Salipiger abyssi: one gene and its partner. The protein of the gene in region 2 interacts with the protein of the main gene of each other region in a pairwise test. Links are inferred from orthologs where the notes say so. Each region holds a gene or a part of one and is shown on either strand. Other genes may lie near its edges. The genes, in order: dnaE and dnaQ.

Region 1 (10,453 bases), 970 kb from region 2 along the record:
GCATGAGCCACCTTGTGCTGGATCTCGGTCGGGTGCTGGGTCGAGCTGTGCACCAGCAGATCGCCGTTTTCCTGCGCCAGCGCCAGCGCCGCCTGCCCTTCGAGATAGAAATGCTCCTGCCCGCCCATCTCGAGCGAGCCCTCGATCACATTCGGCGCCGCCTCCAGCGCCTGCACCGAATCGCCCTTTTCCCAGATGCGCGGGCCGTCCTCGAAACGGGTATCGGCGGCGAGCGCCGCATCGACGCTGAAGACCGGCTCGCGTGCCTCGTAGGTGATATGCGCCTTGCGCACCGCCTTGCGCGCGGCGAGATGGCTGGTCGCGGCGACCAGAAACACCGGCTGGCCGACATAATGCAGCGTGCCGTCCGACAGCAGCGGCTCGTCATGCAGCGAGGGCGAGCAGTCGCAATCCGAGGGCAGATCCTCCGCCTGCCAGACGCCCACCACGCCCGGCGCGCGGCGCACATCGGAAAGGTCGATTTCGGCGATATGGCCCGCCGCGATCTCCGAGAGGCCAAAGGCCAGATGCAGGCAGCCCGGCGGCACCGGGATATCGTCGATATAGCGCGCCTTGCCGGTCACATGCAGCGGCGCCGCGTCATGCGGCAGGGGTTTGGTGACGCTCATGGCCGCACCTCGCGCACATTGGTGGCGGCACCGAGATCTTCGAGCAGATAGCGGGTGAGCATGTTGCGCGCCGCCAGCAGGCGGTACTCGGAACTTGCCCGCATGTCGGACATCGGCTGGAAATCCGCCTCCCAGCCGTCCCAGGCGGCGACCACCGCCTCGTCATTCCAGGGCTTGCCGACAAGCGCGGCCTCCACCGCCTCGGCACGTTTCGGAATGCCCGCCATGCCGCCGAAGGCGATGCGCGCGCCGGTGACCGTGCCGTCCTCCACCTGGATATTGAAGGCGCCGCAGACCGCCGAAATATCCTGATCGAAGCGTTTCGACAGCTTGTAGACCCGCAGCCGGTCGGGCTGGCGCGGGATCTCGATCGTCTCGACGAATTCGCCGGGGTAGCGGTCCTGCTTGCCGTAATCGAGAAAGAAATGCTCCATCGCCATTTCGCGCCTTGTGTCGCGGTAGCGCAGATGCAGCCTTGCCCCCAGCGCGATCAGCACCGGCGGGTTGTCCCCGATGGGCGAACCGTTGGCGATATTCCCGCCGATGGTCGCCGCCGCCCGTACCTGGCCGGAGCCGTAGCGGCGCAGCATCTCGGCATAGCTCGGGAAATGCACGCGCATCAGGTCGAGCACGCGGTCCATGGTCACGCCCGCGCCGATGCGGATCGCCTCGTCGGTGACCTCGATCTCCTGAAGATCGCGACAGCGGTTGAGAAAGATCACCTCCGGCAGATCGCGCAGCTGCTTGGTGACCCAGAGCCCCACATCCGTCGCCCCCGCCACCAGCGTGGCGTTGGGGTGGCGCGCGGCGAGCTCGGCCAGCTCGTCAGCGCTGTCGGGCACATGCGCGGTCATGTCCCGCGACGAGACCGTCCCGGCGACCTCGGGCAGCGCGCCCTCGTCCATCCAGCCCGGCACCGGCGCCTCTGCGGCGGCCTCGGCGGCGCGCACGATGGGCGCGTAGCCGGTGCAGCGGCAGAGATTGCCCGACAGCGCGTCGTCATAGTCGGTATCGCCCCTGAGATGGGCATTGGCCATCGAGACCACGAAGCCCGGCGTGCAGAAGCCGCATTGCGAGCCGTGATGGCTGACCATGGCCTCCTGCACCGGGTGCATCTCGCCGCCCGGGCCCGAGATCCCCTCGACCGTGCGCAGTGCCTTGCCGTGGAGCTGCGGCAGGAAGAGGATGCAGGCATTGACCGCGCGGCTGCCGCGCGCATCGCTCACCATCACGGTGCAGGCGCCGCAATCGCCCTCGTTGCAGCCCTCTTTCGTTCCTGTCAGCCCGCGCTCTTCGCGCAGCCAGTCGAGCGCCGTGCGCGTCGGCGAGACCCCGCGCAGCTCGACTCTTTCCCCGTTCAGAAGAAAGGAGATATCCATATATACAGACCTGCCGCCTTACCCGTCCTTTTGCTGCGCGCCCCCGATGCGGCGTAGAAAGCGCGCGGACTATCCCTGTGCCGTACTACGCTAGGGGGCGGGTTTCGGGCTTGGCAAGAAGAAAATGCTTATTTCCGAGGCAGCACGGCCCTCTGCGCCGCCAAACCGGGCAGCCCCCTGTGGCACGCAATCAGGACGAGTCCTGCACGCCCTGCGGGTCGGCGCAGTCGTCGCCGTCGGGCCCGGAGAACCCCGCGCTCAGGAACTCCGTGATCGCCGTGATCGGCGCGTTCATGTTCAGGATCGAATTGTGATCGCCCTGCTCGAAAATATCGACCTGCGCATCCGGCCAGATCCGGCCCAGCGCGTCGAGATCCTTGACCGGAGCGGCGTAATCGTGCCGCGCATGCACCGCCAGGAGCTTTTCGCCACGCCGCGCCGCTAGCGGCTGCCAGGGCAGATCGACCGGATAGGGCGCCCCCAGACGGCTGACCGCCTGCACGAACCGGTCGAGACAGCCATTGGCGATGCCGTATTGCGTGCCGCCCAGCCGGATCAGCTTGTGCAACTCGATGGGTGTGGAAACGAAGACGACCCGGGGGCTGGTGATCCCCTCGTCCAGCGCGAACAGCAGACCGTTGGCGCTGACGCAATGGCCAAGCATGCCGTCATAGGGGCCCAGTGTCTCGGCACAATGCCGGATCGCGCGGGTGACCGTGGCCATGCTGCACATCCTGCGCACCGGATCGAGATGACCGGGCAGGATCAGCGCATCGACCTCGGCGCCGGCATTGCGCAATGTCCGCGCAAGCCGAGCGAATTGCCGGACACTGCCGTCATGACCATGCACCAGCAGCACGCGCCCGCGTCGCACGCCTTGCGGCTGGTGACGGATCACCGCCACATCGGGCGCCGCCTGAAGAAAGCTGACACCGCGCCGCGTGCGGCGCTGCACCGGGCCAACGAAATTGCTGGATTTGAGATAGCGCCGCGCCAGCAGCGCCGCTGTGATGGCAGGTGCCACCCGCGACGCGAGCAGCAGCACATTGTGACGTCCGGACTTGAGCAGCGACAGAAGGCGCGAGCGCGGCGGGCGCGTATCGATATCGAAGCCGAACGCATCCTCGGCGGCGGAGGGGGCATTGCCCGCATCCGCTCCCATCGTCTCGCCCGACATTGGCCGGTTGTTCGCAACATGGTTCATCTCGGATCCCGCCGCGCACGCCTCGCACGGTCGCTCTATTGCCTCAGCTGCCGTTTGTGGAGCGCGAAATCGGTCAAAATTGGGCAGCATTGTTTCTGAAACATGGATTTTGCCCGGTGCTTGGCGCCGCCCGCTCCGCCGCAACAGGAGGCTTTCGCCCGTCGCGCCCGCACCATAATGTGTCTGCATGGCAGATCCCCGATTCATTCACCTCCGCGTCCACACCGAATATTCCCTGCTCGAAGGCGCCGTCCGGCTGAAAAAGCTGCCGGGGCTCTGCGAGACCATGGGCATGCCCGCCGTGGCGGTGACCGACACCAACAACCTGTTCTCGGCGCTGGAGTTTTCCGTGACCGCCAGCGGCGCGGGGGTGCAGCCGATCATCGGCTGTCAGGTCGATCTGCAATATGTGCAGCCGGTTCCGGGCGAACGGCCCAGGCCGCCCGCCCCCGTCGTGCTTCTGGCGCAGAACGAGCGCGGCTATGAAAACCTGATGAAGCTCAATTCCTGCCTCTATCTGCGCCATGACGGCCAGCAGGAGCATGTGACGCTGGAGGAGCTGGAACAATACGGCGCCGGGCTGATCTGCCTTTCCGGCGGCCCGGACGGGCCGGTCGGGCGGCTCTTGCGGGAAAACCACCGCGCCGCGGCGCAGACGCTGATGACGAGGCTGCACCAGATCTATGACGACCGGCTCTATGTCGAGCTGCAACGCCATCCCGGCGAGGACGGGCTGCCCGAGGCGGAACGGCTGACCGAGCGCGGCCATGTGGAGATGGCCTATGAGATGGGGCTGCCGCTGGTTGCCACCAACGATGTGTATTTCCCGAAATCCGACATGTACGAGGCGCATGACGCGCTGATCTGCATCTCCGAGGGCGCCTATGTCGACCAGCAGGAACCGCGCCGCCGGCTGACCGCGCAGCATTACCTCAAGACCCCGCAGGAGATGGCGACGCTGTTTGCCGATCTGCCCGAGGCGATCGAGAACACCGTCGAGATCGCCAAGCGCTGCGCCTTCATGACCTACAAGCGCGCCCCGATCCTGCCGAAATTCGCCGATGACGAGGTCGAGGAGCTGCGGCGCCAGGCCAATGAGGGCCTGCAAAAGCGCCTGGCGGTGATCCCGCACGCGGTCAGCCCCGAGGACTACCAGAAGCGGCTCGATTTCGAACTGGGCATCATCGAGGGCATGGGCTTTCCCGGCTACTTTCTGATCGTGGCAGACTTCATCAAATGGGCCAAGGAGCACGATATCCCCGTCGGGCCGGGCCGGGGCTCGGGCGCCGGCTCTCTGGTGGCCTATGCGCTTACCATCACCGACCTCGACCCGCTGCGCTATTCGCTGCTCTTCGAGCGCTTCCTCAACCCCGAACGGGTCTCGATGCCCGACTTCGACATCGACTTCTGCATGGACCGCCGCGAAGAGGTGATCCGCTACGTTCAGCAGAAATACGGTCATGACAAGGTGGCGCAGATCATCACCTTCGGCGCGCTGCTGTCGAAGGCGGCGGTGCGCGATGTGGGCCGGGTGTTGCAGATGCCCTATGGCCAGGTCGACCGGCTGTCGAAGATGATCCCGGTGGAGGGGGTGAAACCCGTCTCCATCGAGAAGGCGCTTCAGGACGAGCCGCGCCTGCGCGAGGAGGCGCGCAACGAGGAGGTGGTCGACCGGCTGCTGACCTATGGCCAGCAGGTGGAGGGGCTTCTCCGCAACGCCTCGACCCACGCCGCCGGGGTGGTGATCGCCGACCGCCCGACAGACGAGCTGGTGCCGCTCTATCAGGATCCGCGCTCGGACATGCCGGCCACCCAGTTCAACATGAAATGGGTGGAACAGGCAGGGCTGGTGAAGTTCGACTTCCTCGGCCTCAAGACGCTGACGGTGATCCAGAACGCGGTGAACCTGATCCTCAAGGACGGGCGGCCCATCCATGTGGCCGCCGACGGCACGGAGCTTTACCAGCCCGCCGAGGGCGGCGAGAACCAGATGAACCTCATCCCGCTGGACGATGAGAAGACCTACAAGCTCTACGCCGATGCCAAGACCGTCGCGGTGTTCCAGGTGGAAAGTACCGGCATGATGGATGCGCTCAAGCGCATGAAGCCCACCTGTATCGAGGATATCGTGGCGCTCGTGGCGCTTTACCGTCCGGGCCCGATGGAAAACATCCCGGTCTATTGCGAGGTCAAGAACGGCCTGCGCGAGATCACCTCGGTGCACCCGTCGATCGACCATATCCTTGCCGAGACCCAGGGCATCATCGTCTATCAGGAACAGGTGATGCAGATCGCCCAGGAAATGGCGGGATACAGCCTCGGCGGCGCCGACCTGCTGCGCCGCGCCATGGGCAAGAAGATCAAGGAGGCCATGGACGCCGAGCGGCCGAAATTCGAAAAGGGCGCGGCGGAGAACGGCGTCGAGAAGAAGAAGGCGACCGAGGTCTTCGACCTGCTGGAGAAATTCGCCAATTACGGCTTCAACAAATCCCACGCCGCCGCCTATGCGGTGGTGAGCTACCAGACGGCGTGGCTCAAGGCCAACCACCCGGTGGAGTTCATGGCCGGGGTGATGAACTGCGATATCCATCTCACCGACAAGCTCGCGACCTATTTCTACGAGCTGAAGAAGGGGCTGAAGCTGGGCTATACGCCGCCCTGCGTGAACCGCAGCCAGGCGATGTTCGACGTGGCCGACCAGAAGCTGGTCTATGCGCTGGGGGCACTGAAGAATGTCGGCGTCGAGGCGATGCAGCTGGTGGTGGCCGGGCGGCAGGATCCGGATGCGGGCGTCACGGCATCAAACGGCGAGGCCCTGGATCAAGTCCGGGGCGGGCGTGAGAAACCTTTCGTCAATCTCTACGATTTCGCCCGGCGGGTGGACCTGAAGCGGGTCGGCAAGCGGCCGCTGGAGATGCTGGCCCGCGCCGGCGCCTTCGACCAGCTCGACCGCAACCGGCGGCGGGTCTTCGAGAGTCTCGATGCGCTGGTCGCCTATTCGGCGGCGGTGCATGAGCAGAAGGGCAGCGCGCAGGTCTCGCTCTTTGGTGAGGCCGGCGACGATCTGCCCGAGCCGCGCCTGTCGCCGGTGCCCGACTGGCTGCCGGCAGAGCGGCTGAGCGAGGAATTCAAGGCCATCGGCTTCTACCTTTCGGGCCATCCGCTCGACGATTACATGCCGGCGCTGAAACGGCGCGACGTGATGACGCTGGACGATGTCGAGGAGAGGGCCCGCGGCGGCGCCTGCATCGCCAAGCTGGCGGGCGTGGTGGCCGGGCGGCAGGAGCGCAAATCGGCGCGCGGCAACCGCTTTGCCTTTGCCCAGCTTTCCGATCCGACCGGCGCCTATGAGGTGACGATCTTTTCCGAGACGCTGGAGAAATCCCGCGACATGCTGGAGACCGGCGCCAAGGTGGTGGTGACCGTCGAGGCGACGCTGGAATCCGATCAGCTCAAGCTTCTGGCGCGCAGTTTCGGGCCGGTCGAGCATGTGGTCGCCGATGCCGGCGCCTCGGGGCTGCGGATCTTCATCGAGGAGCCGGGCACGGTGGCGCAGGTCGCCTCGGTGCTGAGCCGCGCCTCCGAGCAGATGCCCAAGGCCGGGCGCGGGCCGATCCGGCTGTGCCTGACGGCGGCGGGGCTGCCGGGCGAGGTGGAGATGGATCTCAAGCAGGAGTTCCCGGTGACGCCGGAGATCAAGGGGGCGGTGAAATCGCTCGACGGAGTGCTGGCGGTGGAGGATTTCTGAGCCGGCCTCCTCGGCCCCTTGCGGCGCCTCCTCGGAGCGTCGCGCTCAGTAATGCGGCGGGCGCTCGTCGCCCATCACCACCCCGCCGGTGCCCTCGTCCTGCCGCGCCGCCTCGCGCTCCATGAGCAGCGCCACGCGGCGGGTGAGCAGCGCGATCTCCTGATCCTGACGTGCGACGGTATCGGAGAGATCCTCGACCACGCGCTGCAGATGCGCGATGCGTTCCTCGAGAGCGGCGGTATCGGCGGGCATGGGCAGGCTCCTCTGGGCGGGGGTCTTGTGCGCGAGAGATAGGCGGCGCGGCGCGGGATGTCCACGGCGGGACCGTTTGGAGTATTTGCGGAAAGATGAAAGCCCGGAGCGCGGCGCTCGCTTGCTCCTTTGCGCCTGAGGGGCTAAGGGAGGCGCGCAATCTGGAGGAGCCCGGAGCCCGCCATGGCCAAAGTGAAAAAAGCCCCCCGCCCCAAGGCGCAGACGCCGAAGGGATTCCGCGATTATTTCGGATCGGAAGTGAGCGAGCGCGCCGAGATGCTGCGCGCCATCGCCGGGGTCTATCATCGCTACGGCTTCGAGGCGCTGGAATCGAGCGCGGTGGAGACGGTCGAGGCGCTCGGCAAGTTCCTGCCCGATGTGGACCGCCCGAACGAGGGGGTCTTTGCCTGGCAGGACGAGGACGAGGGCTGGGTGGCGCTGCGCTATGACCTCACCGCGCCGCTGGCGCGGGTCTATGCCCAGCACCGCAACGATCTGCCGACGCCCTATCGGCGCTATGCCATGGGGCCGGTCTGGCGCAACGAAAAGCCCGGGCCCGGACGGTTCCGGCAGTTCTATCAATGCGACGCCGATACGGTGGGCACCGGCTCAGTGGCCGCCGATGCCGAGATCTGCGCGATGCTGGCGGACACGCTGGAAGTGGTCGGCATTCCGCGCGGCGATTATCTGGTGCGGGTCAACAACCGCAAGGTGTTGAACGGAATTCTCGAAGCGGCTGGCCTTGATGGTCAAGACAAGGCACATGAGCGTGGAATTGTTCTCCGAGCGATTGATAAGTTGGATCGCCTGGGTAAGGATGGCGTTGCAGCCCTGCTCGGAAAAGGGCGACAAGACAATAGTGGTGATTTTACTAGCGGCGCAAACCTGAGCGCTGACCAAGCAGAAATTATCATGCGATTCGTCAATGCTAGCGAGAATATTACCCAAAAACTCAATGAAATCGCAGGCGAGTCTTTTGGACTTTCCATAAAAGTCTTTGAAGACGCTGCTCAAAAACCAAGTGAAGGCTCATTCGAACCTGCCGGAAATTCTCTCGACGCGCTTGAATACGAGGTATGGAACGGCGCTGTGCTCGACTATCTTTCTGAACTGGTGGAAGATTCGAAAGTCGGACAAGAAGGTGTCGATGAACTTCGACAAATCGAGAATCTACTCGCGGCACAAGGGTACTTCGCAGATCGCATTCGGCTAGATCCCTCGGTCGTACGCGGCCTCGGCTATTACACCGGGCCGGTCTTTGAGGCAGAGCTGACCTTCGAGATCCTCGACGAGAAGGGCCGCAAGCGGCAGTTCGGCTCGGTCGCCGGCGGCGGGCGTTATGACGATCTGGTCAAGCGCTTCACCGGTCAGGCGGTGCCGGCGACCGGCGTTTCCATCGGCGTCGACCGGCTGCTTGCCGCGCTGCGCGAGAAGGGCCGCATCGGCGGCAGCGTGCAGGGGCCGGTGGTGGTGACGGTCATGGACCGCGACCGTATGGCCGATTACCAGACCATGGTGGCCGAGCTGCGCAATGCCGGCATCCGCGCCGAGGTCTATCTCGGCAATCCGAAGAATTTCGGCAACCAGCTCAAATATGCCGACAAGCGCAACTCGCCCGTCGCGGTGATCGAGGGCGGCGACGAGAAGGCCAATGGCGTGGTGCAGATCAAGGACCTGATCCTCGGCGCCAAGCTGGCGCAGGAGGCGACGCTCGAGGAATGGAAGGAGCGGCCCAGCCAGTACGAGGTGCCGCGCGGCGAGCTGGTCGCCAAGGTCAAAGAGATCCTGAGCCAATGGGCGTGAGCATCGCAGAGGAACGCGCCGAGGCGGTGCGGCTGCGTGCCCGCTTTGTCGAGGCCGGCGCCAAAAACGTGGATTGCGCCATCCTGCAACCCGCCGAGACCCTGCTCGATCTCTATGGCGAGGATATCCGCGCCCGCGCCTATGTCACCCAGGATCCGGCGCGCGGCGAGGTGATGCTGCGCCCGGATTTCACCGTGCCGGTGGTACAGATGCATATGCAGAGCGGCGCCGCGCCCTCGCGCTACACCTATTGCGGAGAGGTGTTCCGGCGGCAGGAAGAGCACCCCGAGCGCGCCTCGGAATATTTCCAGGTGGGGTACGAGCTCTTTGCGGATGAGGCGCCGGCGCAGGCGGATGCCGAGGTGTTCGCGCTCTTTGCCGAGACGCTGGCGCCCTTTGGGCTGCGCGCGGTGACTGGCGATATCGGGATTCTCACCGCCGCCGTGGCGGGGTTGAAGACATCCGAGCGGCGCCGGGACGCGCTGATGCGGCATATCTGGCGCCCGCGCCGGTTCCGCGCCCTGCTCGACCGCTATTCCGGCCGCACCCCGCCGCCACCCGCGCGCAAGGCGCTCTTGGAGGCGCAGGATGCCATGGCCGGGGCCGGGCCGATGATCGGCATGCGCTCGGAGGCGGAGATCGCCGCGCGCATCGAAGCGCTGCGCGCCGATGCCGCCGAGGGGCCGCTCTGCGACAGCCAGGTGCAGCTGATCGACACGCTGCTGGCGGTGCGCGAGACCTGCCCCTATGCGCTGGAGCATCTGCACGACATCGCTGTCGACCTGCCCGGGCTGCTGCCGGCGGTCGAGCGCTTCGCGCGGCGCTGCGACGCGCTGGCGGCGCGCGGCATCGACGTGGAGGCGCTGGAATTCGAGGCGAGCTACGGGCGCACCTCGATGGAATATTACGACGGCTTCGTCTTCGGTTTCCTGGCGCCGCAGCGCCCGGATCTGCCGCCCATCGCCACGGGCGGGCGCTATGACGCGCTGACCGCGCGGCTGGGACAGGGCCGCGCCGCGCCGGCGGTGGGCGGGGTGATCCGCCCCGGCCTGCTGCTGCAACTGGAGGGTGGGGCATGAGCATCAAGCTGGGCGTGCCCTCCAAGGGACGGCTGATGGAAAAGACCTTCGACTGGTTCGGCGCGCGCGGCGTGCGCCTCAGCCGGACCGGCTCGGAGCGGGAATATTCCGGCGCCGTCGAGGGCGTCGGCGGGGTCGATCTGGTGCTGCTCTCGGCGGGCGAGATCCCGCGTGAGCTAGCGGCGGGACGGCTGCATCTGGGGGTGACCGGCACCGATCTCATTCACGAGAAGCTGGTGCAGTGGGACCAGAAGGTCGAGCCGCTGGCGGAGCTGGGCTTCGGCCAGGCGGATCTGATCGTCGCGGTGCCCGCCTGCTGGGTCGATGTCACCACGCTCGACGATCTCGACGCGGCGGCG
Region 2 (9,313 bases):
GTGCTGAGCCTGATCGCCGATGGCGGCGGCATTCAGCCCAGCCTGCGAAACCCCCGCGTGCGGCTGATTCGTGGCGGTGCGACCTACGAAATTTCCGCCTCGCAACTGCTAGAAAGCGGTGCCCGCAACACGCTGTTGCGGCCCGGCGATACCGTGATCGTCGAGCAGGACGACCACAGCTTCACCGCGCTCGGCGCCTCGGGCAAGGAAGATTTGATCTACTTCCCCAAAGACGATCTCGCGGCGATGGAGGCAATCTCCCTGATGGGCGGGCTTACAGATTTCCGTGCCGATCCCAAGGGCGTTCTGGTTCTGCGGGAGTATCGTGTGAAGCATCTGCGGTCGGATGGCAGCGCGCCGCGCATGCAGCAAGTGGTGTTCAGCTTCGATCTGACCTCGGCCGACGGGCTGTTCGCAGCGAAGAAATTCCTGATCAATCCCGGCGACACGGTCCTTGCTACGGAATCGCCGATCACCAGCACCCAGACGGTCTTTGGCCTGGTCGGTACAGTCTTTGGCCTGACCCGTCAGGCATCGACGCTGTCCAACCTGTAGCGTCGCGATCCGGCAAAAAATGGGGGGCGTCTCGTCGAGACGCCCCCCCTTATTTATCTTCGACAATCGCGACGATGTCGCGCCGTCATCGCGACACGCCGCGTGTCATTCGGCAGCCGGGCTCATCGACGCGAGATAAGCGTAAACATCGGCGGCACCTTCCCGAAGCTTGAAGGTCATGCCCGAGCGCGCGCCGGCATCGTCGAGATAGGATTTCAGGAAGGCCGTCGGATCCTGAACGTATTCCTCAAACGTGGCCTCGTCCCACACCAGGCCCTTTGCGTTCGCCGCCTCGATGGAGTCACGATAGCGAAAATCCTCGACGGAGCCGGCGGGCCGGCCGATAACGCCATAAAGGTTCGGACCTGTGCGACCGCCCCTGACGATGGTTTCGCCCGCATCGTCGGTGATCGTGTGGCAGGATCGGCAGCGTTTCTTGAAGATCTCCTCCCCCTCGGCGGCGTCCTGCGCATAGCCCGAGGTGGCAAGAGTCACTGCAGCGATTGCCGTGGCTATCTTGAATTTCATGATTTTGTCTCCCGTGACGCGTATCCGATGCGGAACCTAGCCCAACGGTGATGAAATCAACAATAGTCCCGGGCTGCATATGCGACCATATGCCAAGGGTGCTTGACCCTTGCGCGCCGCAAGAGGAAACAGGCGCCATGGACAACACCATTCCCGCCTGGGTCGATGGATCCCTGACACCGGTCGACAAGATCGAGGTGCATCTGCGCGGCCTGCGCCACAAGGCCGTGTCGGTTTTTGTGCTGCGCGGCAACCGGCTGCTGATCCAGCGCCGGGCGCTCGGCAAGTATCACACGCCCGGGCTCTGGGCGAATACCTGCTGCACGCATCCGCATTGGGACGAGAGCCCCGCCGATTGCGCCACGCGGCGGCTGGCGGAGGAGCTGGGGATTACCGGCCTCGCGCTCACCCCGCGCGGGCAGGTGGAATATCGTGCCGGCGTGGGCGGCGGCATGATTGAGCACGAGCTTGTGGACCTGTTTGTCGGCGAGGCGCCGGAAGGAATGAAAATCGACCCTAATCCCGCGGAAGTCATGGAGTTTGCCTGGGTCGATCTGGAGACGCTGGCGCGGCAGACCGAGGAGTCCCCCAAGCGCTTCACCCCCTGGTTACGGATTTATCTGCGCGATTATGCGAACCAGATCCTGTCGCGGTAATGCTGGACAAGCGGTGGGCAAATTGCCCACCCTACGGCATTTCAGCGGCGGCGGCGGAGATAAACGTAATAGGCGCCGGACCCGCCATGCTTGCCATGCGCCTCGGAAATCTGGAGCACCGCCTGCGCCACCGGCGGCATGCGCAGCCATTGCGGCACCTGCGTCTTGAGCACGCCCCGTCGGCGCGGCATCGGATCGTGCGGATCTTCGCGCAGGCCCTTGCCGGTGATCACCAGCACCAGACGCAGCCCGCGCGTCTGCGACGTAAGTACGAAGCGGACCAGCTCGGGATGCGCCTGGTCCAGCGTCATCCCGTGCAGGTCGAGCCGCGCCTCGGGCACCAGCTTGCCGCGTTTCATCCGGGTAAACGCCTTGGAATCCATGCGCACAGGATCTCGCGACAGCCGGTCGGAGGTGGTGCCGAGGAAATCATGCGATTCCGGCGGTGCTTTGGCGCCGCTGCCAAGACCGAACGTTGGAAACGGATCGGACGGGACAGGAGGAGGTTTACCCGGGCTGGTTTCTGACGCTTTCGGTGCCACAGGCGCGGGCCGTTTGGCAGCTTGGCCCGGCAGACGCTCGGCGGTTTTCGCCACCTGCTGCCACAGCTCCAGCTCTTCGGGCCGCAGACGGCGCCGGCTCATAACACCGATTCCGGCAGTAGTGCATAGGCGCGCTGGATCGGCAGGAACACCACCAGCCGGCCGGGATCCTTCAGCTGCCCCGCCAAGCGCCCGGCCTCATCGCCGGTGCCAAAGAAGATATCGGCACGCTGCGCCCCCTTGATCGCCGAGCCGGTATCCTGCGCGATCATCAGCCGCCGCAGAGGCGAGGCGCCGTCCTTCTCGATCCAGACCGGCGCCCCGAGCGGGGTGAAAGACGGATCGACGGCAATGGACCGCATGGCGGTGATCGAGCGGTTCATCGCGCCGAGCGGGCCTTTTTCAGCGGGCACCTCGCTTACTTCGCGAAAGAACACGTAGGACGGATTGTGATAGAGCAGCTCCTGCCCGTCGAACGGGTTGCTCCGGACCCAGGACTTGATGCGCTGCGCCGACACCTGATGCGCGTTGAAGGTGCCGCGCCGCACCAGCTCCTGCCCGACGGAGCGATAGGGATGGCCGTTGGCACCGCCATAGCCGACGCGGATATGCCGCCCGTCAGGCAGGCGGATACGCCCCGAACCCTGGATTTGCAGAAAGAACAGTTCTACCGGATCGTCGACCCAGGCAATTTCCAGACCGCGCCCCGACATCACCCCGGAGTTCAGAATATCACGCCGGCTGAGCCAGGGGCCGGTGCCCTGCGCTTCGGGCGGCATACGGTAGATCGGATAACGGTAGCGTGGCCCGGGGCTCAGCGCGCCGTCGAGCTCGGGCTCGAAATAGCCGGTGAACAGGCCTTCGCCGCCATCTCCGATCTGCACGGGGCGAAAGAAAAGCTCAAAGAAATCGCGGGCATCCGATGTTTCACGTGCAACAGCGCAGAGGCTGACCCAATCCGGTTCGCGCAGATCGCCGCAGGTCTCGAGAAACACCGAAAGCGCGGCGGCGTGATCGTCCTCGGCCCAGCCGTCCAGATCGGCGAAGTCGAGGATCTCGTAGGTGGTTTCGGTGTCCGCCGCGCTCATGGTGCCTGCCAGTGTCATGCCCGCCACAAGCGCGGCACGGATGGCCCGCCGCATTATTCGTCGGTCGCGACCAGCTGCCAGTTCGGATCGTCGCTGCCCATGTTGCGGGCATAGGTCCAGACGTCCTTCTGGCGCTTGACCGCAGTGGCGCTGCCCTCGACGATCTCGCCCTCGGCATTTTTCACCACCGAGGTCAGCTCGCCGACATATTTCACCGTGATCTCGGCCAGCTTGCTGTCATCGTCAAAGCTTGCATCGGCCAAGGTCATCTCGCGCACGCCGACAAATTCCGCCTCGATGGTCAGACCTTGATCGGCGCGGGCCTGGATGACCTGCGCGAAGGTCTCGTAGATTTCATCCGACAGGAAGGGTTTGAGATCCTCGATCTCGCCATTGTCGAACCCCATGAGGATCATTTCATAGGCGCCGCGCGCGCCGGAGAGGAACTCCCCGACATTGAAAGAGGGCTCGGCCCGCTTCATCTTGGCCAGCGCTTCGGCGGCATCGCTGCCCTCGGGCACGTGGTCAATGATGTCGCGATCCGGGCCGCCCTCGATGACCTCGAATTCACGCTTGGCCTCCTCGCGCTTGCCCGGTGCGGGAACCGGCGGTTTTTCGAACCCGTCGCGCGTTCCCAGCACGCTGCGCAACCGCAGGATCAGGAAAATCGCGATCCCGGCAAGGACCAGCAGCTGGACGATCGGCGTGTTCATCGGCACCTCATGCGCAGAAACGTGGAAGTTCTCTTGTTGCATCCCTATGTAAGTGCTGGGTTCCGGCAAGTCTACCGGCGCCCGGACGCAAGGGAGACCCATCATGTGGCTTTTTCTGGCATTCCTGCTGGTGCCAATCGTTGAAATCGCGCTGTTCATCCAGGTCGGTGGGCTGATCGGGCTTTGGCCGACACTGGCCATCGTGGTGCTGACGGCGATGCTCGGCACCTGGCTGGTGCGGTCGCAGGGATTGCGGGCAATGAGCGATTTGCAGGGCTCTTTTTCCCGTCTGGAAGACCCGAGCGCACCGCTTGCGCATGGCGCGATGATCCTTCTGGCGGGCGCGCTGCTGCTGACGCCGGGGTTTTTCACCGATGCGGTCGGCTTTGCCTTGCTCTCGCCGCCGGTGCGCGTCGCCCTGATGCGCTATTTGTCGCGCCGCGTCACCGTGGCGCGGTTTGAGATGGGCAGCCGCGGCCCGCAGCCGCGGCCCGACGACATGCGGCGCGATCCGCGCGGAGCCGGACCCGGCGACGTGATCGAAGGGGAATATACCGAAATTCCCCAGGACAAACGGCCCAACCATCCCGGTTCCGGCTGGACGAGGCATTGAGGCGCGCAGCCCTGCCTGCTATTGCAGGGCAAACCTCGTTTCAGGAGAGACACCATGGCAGAAACCCCTCAGAACGGCGCGAACGAGGCGCCGGCGCCCGTCAAGATGAACGTTCTCGCACAGTTCGTGCGGGATCTGTCCTTTGAGAACATCCTCGCCCAGAAGGGCAGCGCGGGCGAGGTTCAGCCCGACGTACAGGTTCAGGTCAATCTCGACGCCAAGAAGCGCAGCACCGAACACCAGTATGAAGTGGTCATGAAGCTCAAGGTCGAATCCAAGGGCAAAGACACCGACACCACGCTGTTCCTGCTCGAAATGGATTACGCCGGGGTGTTCCACATCGAAAACGTGCCGGACGAGCAGATGCATCCCTTCTTGCTGATCGAATGCCCGCGTATGATTTTCCCCTTCGCGCGCCGCATCATCTCCGACATCACTCGTGACGGTGGCTTCCCGCCGCTGAACCTCGAAATGATCGACTTCGTCGCGCTCTACCGCAACGAGCTGGCACGTCGGCAGCAGGCCGCAGCAAGCGGCGAGCAGAAGCTCGACGCCTGAGCGCTCAGCCGCGCGTCCAGAGCGCGTTTTCCCCGAGCTTTTCGACAAAGGCGGCGTGAGCCGCCTTTTCTTCTTCCGTGATCCGGGGCGGCAGCGGCACCGGACGACGGGTCGGGCGCCAGTCCTCCGACATATCCGCACCGCTGCTATTCTGCCGCTGCGGCGTCAGCACGAGATCGGGCTGCTTGCCGCCGATCAGCTCAAGATAGACTTCCGCCAGGATTTCACTATCGAGAAGCGCGCCGTGCAATGTCCGCGACGAGTTGTCGATACCGAAGCGGCGGCAAAGCGCATCCAGCGAGGCGGGAGAGCCTGGGAATTTGCGCCGGGCGATGTCCAGCGTGTCGATGGCGCAGTCGCGCGGCAGGAGCGGGCGGCCCGACCAGCGCAGCTCGGCATTGAGGAATTTCACGTCGAAAGCGGCGTTGTGGATCACCAGCTTGGCGTCGCCGATGAAGCTGCGGAACTCATCGACGATCTTGGCAAAGACCGGCTTGTCGCGCAGGAAATCATCGCCCAGCCCGTGCACCTGAAATGCCTCCTGCGGCATCGAGCGTTCGGGATTGATATATTGGTGATAGGTGTTGCCGGTGGGGACGTGATTAAAAAGCTCGACCGCACCGATCTCAACGATGCGATCACCCTGTTCCGGTTCGAAGCCGGTGGTTTCGGTGTCGAGCACGATCTCACGCATGGCGCCGCCTTTCGATATCTTCCAGAACAGACTGCACCTGCGCGCCGGCATGCTCAAGCGTATCGGTGACGATCACATAATCGGCGCGGGCGCATTTTTCGTCACTCGGCATCTGCCGCGCCAGGATACGATCAAGATCCTCCGCGCTCATCGTGCCGCGCGCAAGCACCCGCTCGCGCTGCAATTGGGCTGGAATCGTGACACATGCGACAGCGTCCATCTCCGCCTCTCCACCGGTTTCGAACAGCAACGGAATGTCGAAGACGACGATCCTGTCGGTATGGTTGGCGGCAAATATCTCGCGGTCCTGACGCACCAGCGGGTGCACGATGGCCTCGATCCGGGGCAGGGCGTCGGGATCGGCGGCGATGATCTCGCGCAGCCGATCGCGCGAGACCGCGCCGTCCTCGATGGCCTTCGGAAACGTCTCCTGCAACGGGGCAACCGCCGCACCGCCCTTGGCATAAAGCCGATGCACTGCCGCATCCGCATCCCAGAGCGCGCATCCCCGTTCTGCAAACATCGCGGCGGTGGTGGATTTGCCCATACCGATGGAGCCGGTGAGGCCGAGACGAAAACTCATGGCATGACCGCGGCGCGGGTCTCGTCATCGACCTCGGGGCGCTGGCCGAACCAGCGTTCGAAGCCGGGCACAGCCTGATGGATCAGCATGCCCAGACCATCCACGCAGGTGCAGCCCTTTTCCTCCGCGACGCGCAACAGCCGGGTTTGCAGCGGCACATAAACGAGATCACTCACAACTGTGCCCGACCGCAACCCGTCGAGCGGAACCCGCAGTTCGGGCTTGCCGGTCATGCCAAGCGAGGTCGAGTTCACCACCAGCGCCGCCTCTTCCAGCGCGTTGCCTGCCTGCACCCATTCCACCACGGTGATCCGCGAGCCGAAATCCTCGCGCAGCTTCTCCGCGCGCAGACGTGTGCGGTTGCTGACGCGGATTTCCGGCACACCGACCTCGAGCAGCGAAGCGACCACCGCCCGCGCGGCGCCACCGGCACCGAAGAGCATGGCGGGGCCGGCTTTCGGATCCCAGTCGGGCGCGCCCTGGCGCAGGTTTTCGATGAAGCCGTAGCCATCGGTGTTGTCGGCGTGAATGCGCCCGTCCTGGCGGAAGATGATGGTATTTGCCGCACCGATCAGCGTGGCCCGGTCGGAGACCAGATCGGCGATCTCCATCATCTTTTCCTTATAGGGAATGGTTACATTGACCCCGACAAAGCCAAGATCGGGGAGCATGCGCATGGCGGCTTCGAGCCTGTCCGGCGCGATTTCCATGGGAATGTAGTGGCCGGGCAGCCCGTATCGGCGCAGCCAATGGCCATGCAGCAGCGGCGAGCGGGAATGTGCAACCGGCGATCCAATCACGCCGGCGAGCGGTATACGTGCGACAGTCATGCGGCGATGATCCCCCGGACCGAAAGAAAGGCAAGCAGTTCGAGCAGCGGCAATCCGAGAATTGTGAAGTGATCGCCCTCTATACGCGCAAAGAGGCGAACCCCCTCTTCCTCGAGCTTGTAACCGCCGACGGAGTGACGGACGCTCTCCCAGTTCCGCGCGAGATAATCGTCGAGATAGGCCTCCGAGAAGTCCCGCATGACCAGCCGCGCGGTACCGACATGGCGCCAGAGCGGTTCGCCGGCCTGATAGATCACCGCGCCGGAAAACAACTGATGCCGCTGACCGCGCAGACGCACGAGCTGAGCGCGTGCGTCCTCCGGGGTTTCGGGTTTGGTAAAGATCTCGGTACCGAGCGCGAGGATCTGGTCACAGCCCAGAACGAACGCCTCGGGATGGCGCTGCGAAACGCGGCGGGCTTTGAATTCGGCCAGGGCATCGGCCATGTCGCGCGGCCCGGCACCTTCCTGGGCGAGCGAGTCGCGCAGCGCAGCTTCGTCGACGCGCGGCCTCTCGATTCGGAAGGGCACGGCGGCGTTTTGCAGCATCTCTGCCCGGATCTGCGAGCCGGACGCCAAAATGAACGGCGGGGCCATGTGGAAAAACCTGTCGAAATCTAAGGGGCCTTGTCAGGGGAGCGTTCTGGGGAAAATCGCTCCGACATGCAAGCCGGGGGAAAACCGGCACAGTTCACGACGCGCCGGACCGAGTCGTTCGGTTGTGGGGAAGGATAACTTTGTGCTGAGGATGAGCTTTCGCAGACGCCAACTGTCCAAGGGTTATTCAGGGGATAAGAATACGCGTCAATCCACTGAAATTAAATTATTAATTTTAGAGAATGTTAAGAACAAGGCGTCGCTACGCACAGAATTGCCCACAGCTCTGTGTCCTTGGGACAAGACGCGCATAAGCGAATAATCCACCGGTGGCATGGGTTCCTAATCTCAAAATCATCTTTTCTCTTTTCTCTTAAAGATTGGTTTCGAACCCCCACGGGCGGCCATGTGCGAGAAAGATTGACTCGGGAGACGGAGCGCATTACCTCCCTTTGCGATACCCGTCCGGGTGTGATTTTCCCAGAGACCGACAGATACGGGGCCGTATGACCGGCCCGGAAGGATTCATGATGAGCATCGAGAAGCTCAACCTCTCCGACCTGAAGGCGAAGAGCCCCAAAGATCTGCTCGCCATGGCCGAGGAGCTCGAGATCGAGAACGCCTCGACCATGCGCAAGGGCGAGATGATGTTCCAGATCCTGCGCGAACGCGCGGATGAGGACTGGCAGATCTTTGGCGATGGTGTGCTCGAGGTGCTTCAGGACGGGTTCGGTTTCCTGCGCTCGCCGGAAGCGAACTATCTGCCCGGTCCCGACGATATCTATGTCTCGCCGGACATGATCCGGAAATACTCGCTGCGCACCGGCGACACGGTGGAGGGCGAGATCCGCGCGCCCGATGGCGAGGAGCGCTATTTCGCGCTGGTGGATGTCACCAAGATCAATTTCGAGGATCCGGAGCGCGCGCGGCACAAGATCGCCTTCGACAACCTGACGCCGCTCTATCCGGACGAACGGCTGACGATGGAGATCGAGGATCCGACGATCAAGGACCGCTCGGCCCGGATCATCGACCTGGTCTCGCCCATCGGCAAGGGCCAGCGCTCGCTCATCGTGGCGCCGCCGCGGACCGGTAAGACGGTGCTGCTCCAGAATATCGCGACGAGCATCGAAAAGAACCATCCGGAGTGCTATCTGATCGTGCTGCTGATCGACGAGCGGCCGGAAGAGGTGACGGATATGCAGCGCTCGGTGAAGGGGGAGGTGATTTCCTCTACCTTTGACGAACCGGCGACGCGGCATGTTGCGGTTTCGGAAATGGTCATCGAGAAAGCCAAACGTCTGGTGGAACACAAGCGAGATGTTGTGATCCTTCTGGACTCGATCACCAGACTTGG

What was found.
Region 1: the proteins of dnaQ (region 2) and dnaE interact in binary tests that used the Escherichia coli proteins (3 or more experiments, as listed by UniProt). The link is inferred for Salipiger abyssi from one-to-one orthologs.

The regions. Positions count from the first base shown.
Region 1 is NZ_CP015093.1:2,633,001-2,643,453, reverse strand. The notes cover bases 3,021-7,160. They hold dnaE (DNA polymerase III subunit alpha), read left to right. Parts: upstream 3,021-3,399; coding sequence 3,400-6,960; downstream 6,961-7,160. Other genes in these bases: Ga0080574_RS16360 (SlyX family protein), read right to left, coding at 7,006-7,160; Ga0080574_RS16370 (alpha/beta hydrolase), read right to left, coding at 3,021-3,212. Outside these bases: xdhB (xanthine dehydrogenase molybdopterin binding subunit), read right to left, coding at 1-629; xdhA (xanthine dehydrogenase small subunit), read right to left, coding at 626-2,008; more of Ga0080574_RS16370, read right to left, coding at 2,199-3,020; more of Ga0080574_RS16360, read right to left, coding at 7,161-7,212; hisS (histidine--tRNA ligase), read left to right, coding at 7,396-9,015; Ga0080574_RS16350 (ATP phosphoribosyltransferase regulatory subunit), read left to right, coding at 9,006-10,094; hisG (ATP phosphoribosyltransferase), read left to right, coding at 10,091-10,453. UniProt on the Escherichia coli protein: DNA polymerase III is a complex, multichain enzyme responsible for most of the replicative synthesis in bacteria. This DNA polymerase also exhibits 3' to 5' exonuclease activity. The alpha chain is the DNA polymerase catalytic subunit.
Region 2 is NZ_CP015093.1:1,667,971-1,677,283, reverse strand. The notes cover bases 4,103-7,102. They hold dnaQ (DNA polymerase III subunit epsilon), read right to left. Parts: upstream 5,948-7,102; coding sequence 5,258-5,947; downstream 4,103-5,257. Other genes in these bases: Ga0080574_RS11635 (shikimate dehydrogenase), read right to left, coding at 6,527-7,102; coaE (dephospho-CoA kinase), read right to left, coding at 5,940-6,530; secB (protein-export chaperone SecB), read left to right, coding at 4,750-5,253; Ga0080574_RS11655 (FxsA family protein), read left to right, coding at 4,186-4,695. Also shown: Ga0080574_RS11685 (polysaccharide biosynthesis/export family protein), read left to right, coding at 1-555; Ga0080574_RS11680 (c-type cytochrome), read right to left, coding at 661-1,083; idi (isopentenyl-diphosphate Delta-isomerase), read left to right, coding at 1,221-1,739; Ga0080574_RS11670 (Smr/MutS family protein), read right to left, coding at 1,781-2,383; mltA (murein transglycosylase A), read right to left, coding at 2,380-3,423; Ga0080574_RS11660 (Tim44/TimA family putative adaptor protein), read right to left, coding at 3,423-4,082; more of Ga0080574_RS11635, read right to left, coding at 7,103-7,360; Ga0080574_RS11630 (Maf family protein), read right to left, coding at 7,357-7,956; transcription termination factor Rho, read left to right, coding at 8,487-9,313. UniProt on the Escherichia coli protein: DNA polymerase III is a complex, multichain enzyme responsible for most of the replicative synthesis in bacteria. The epsilon subunit contain the editing function and is a proofreading 3'-5' exonuclease.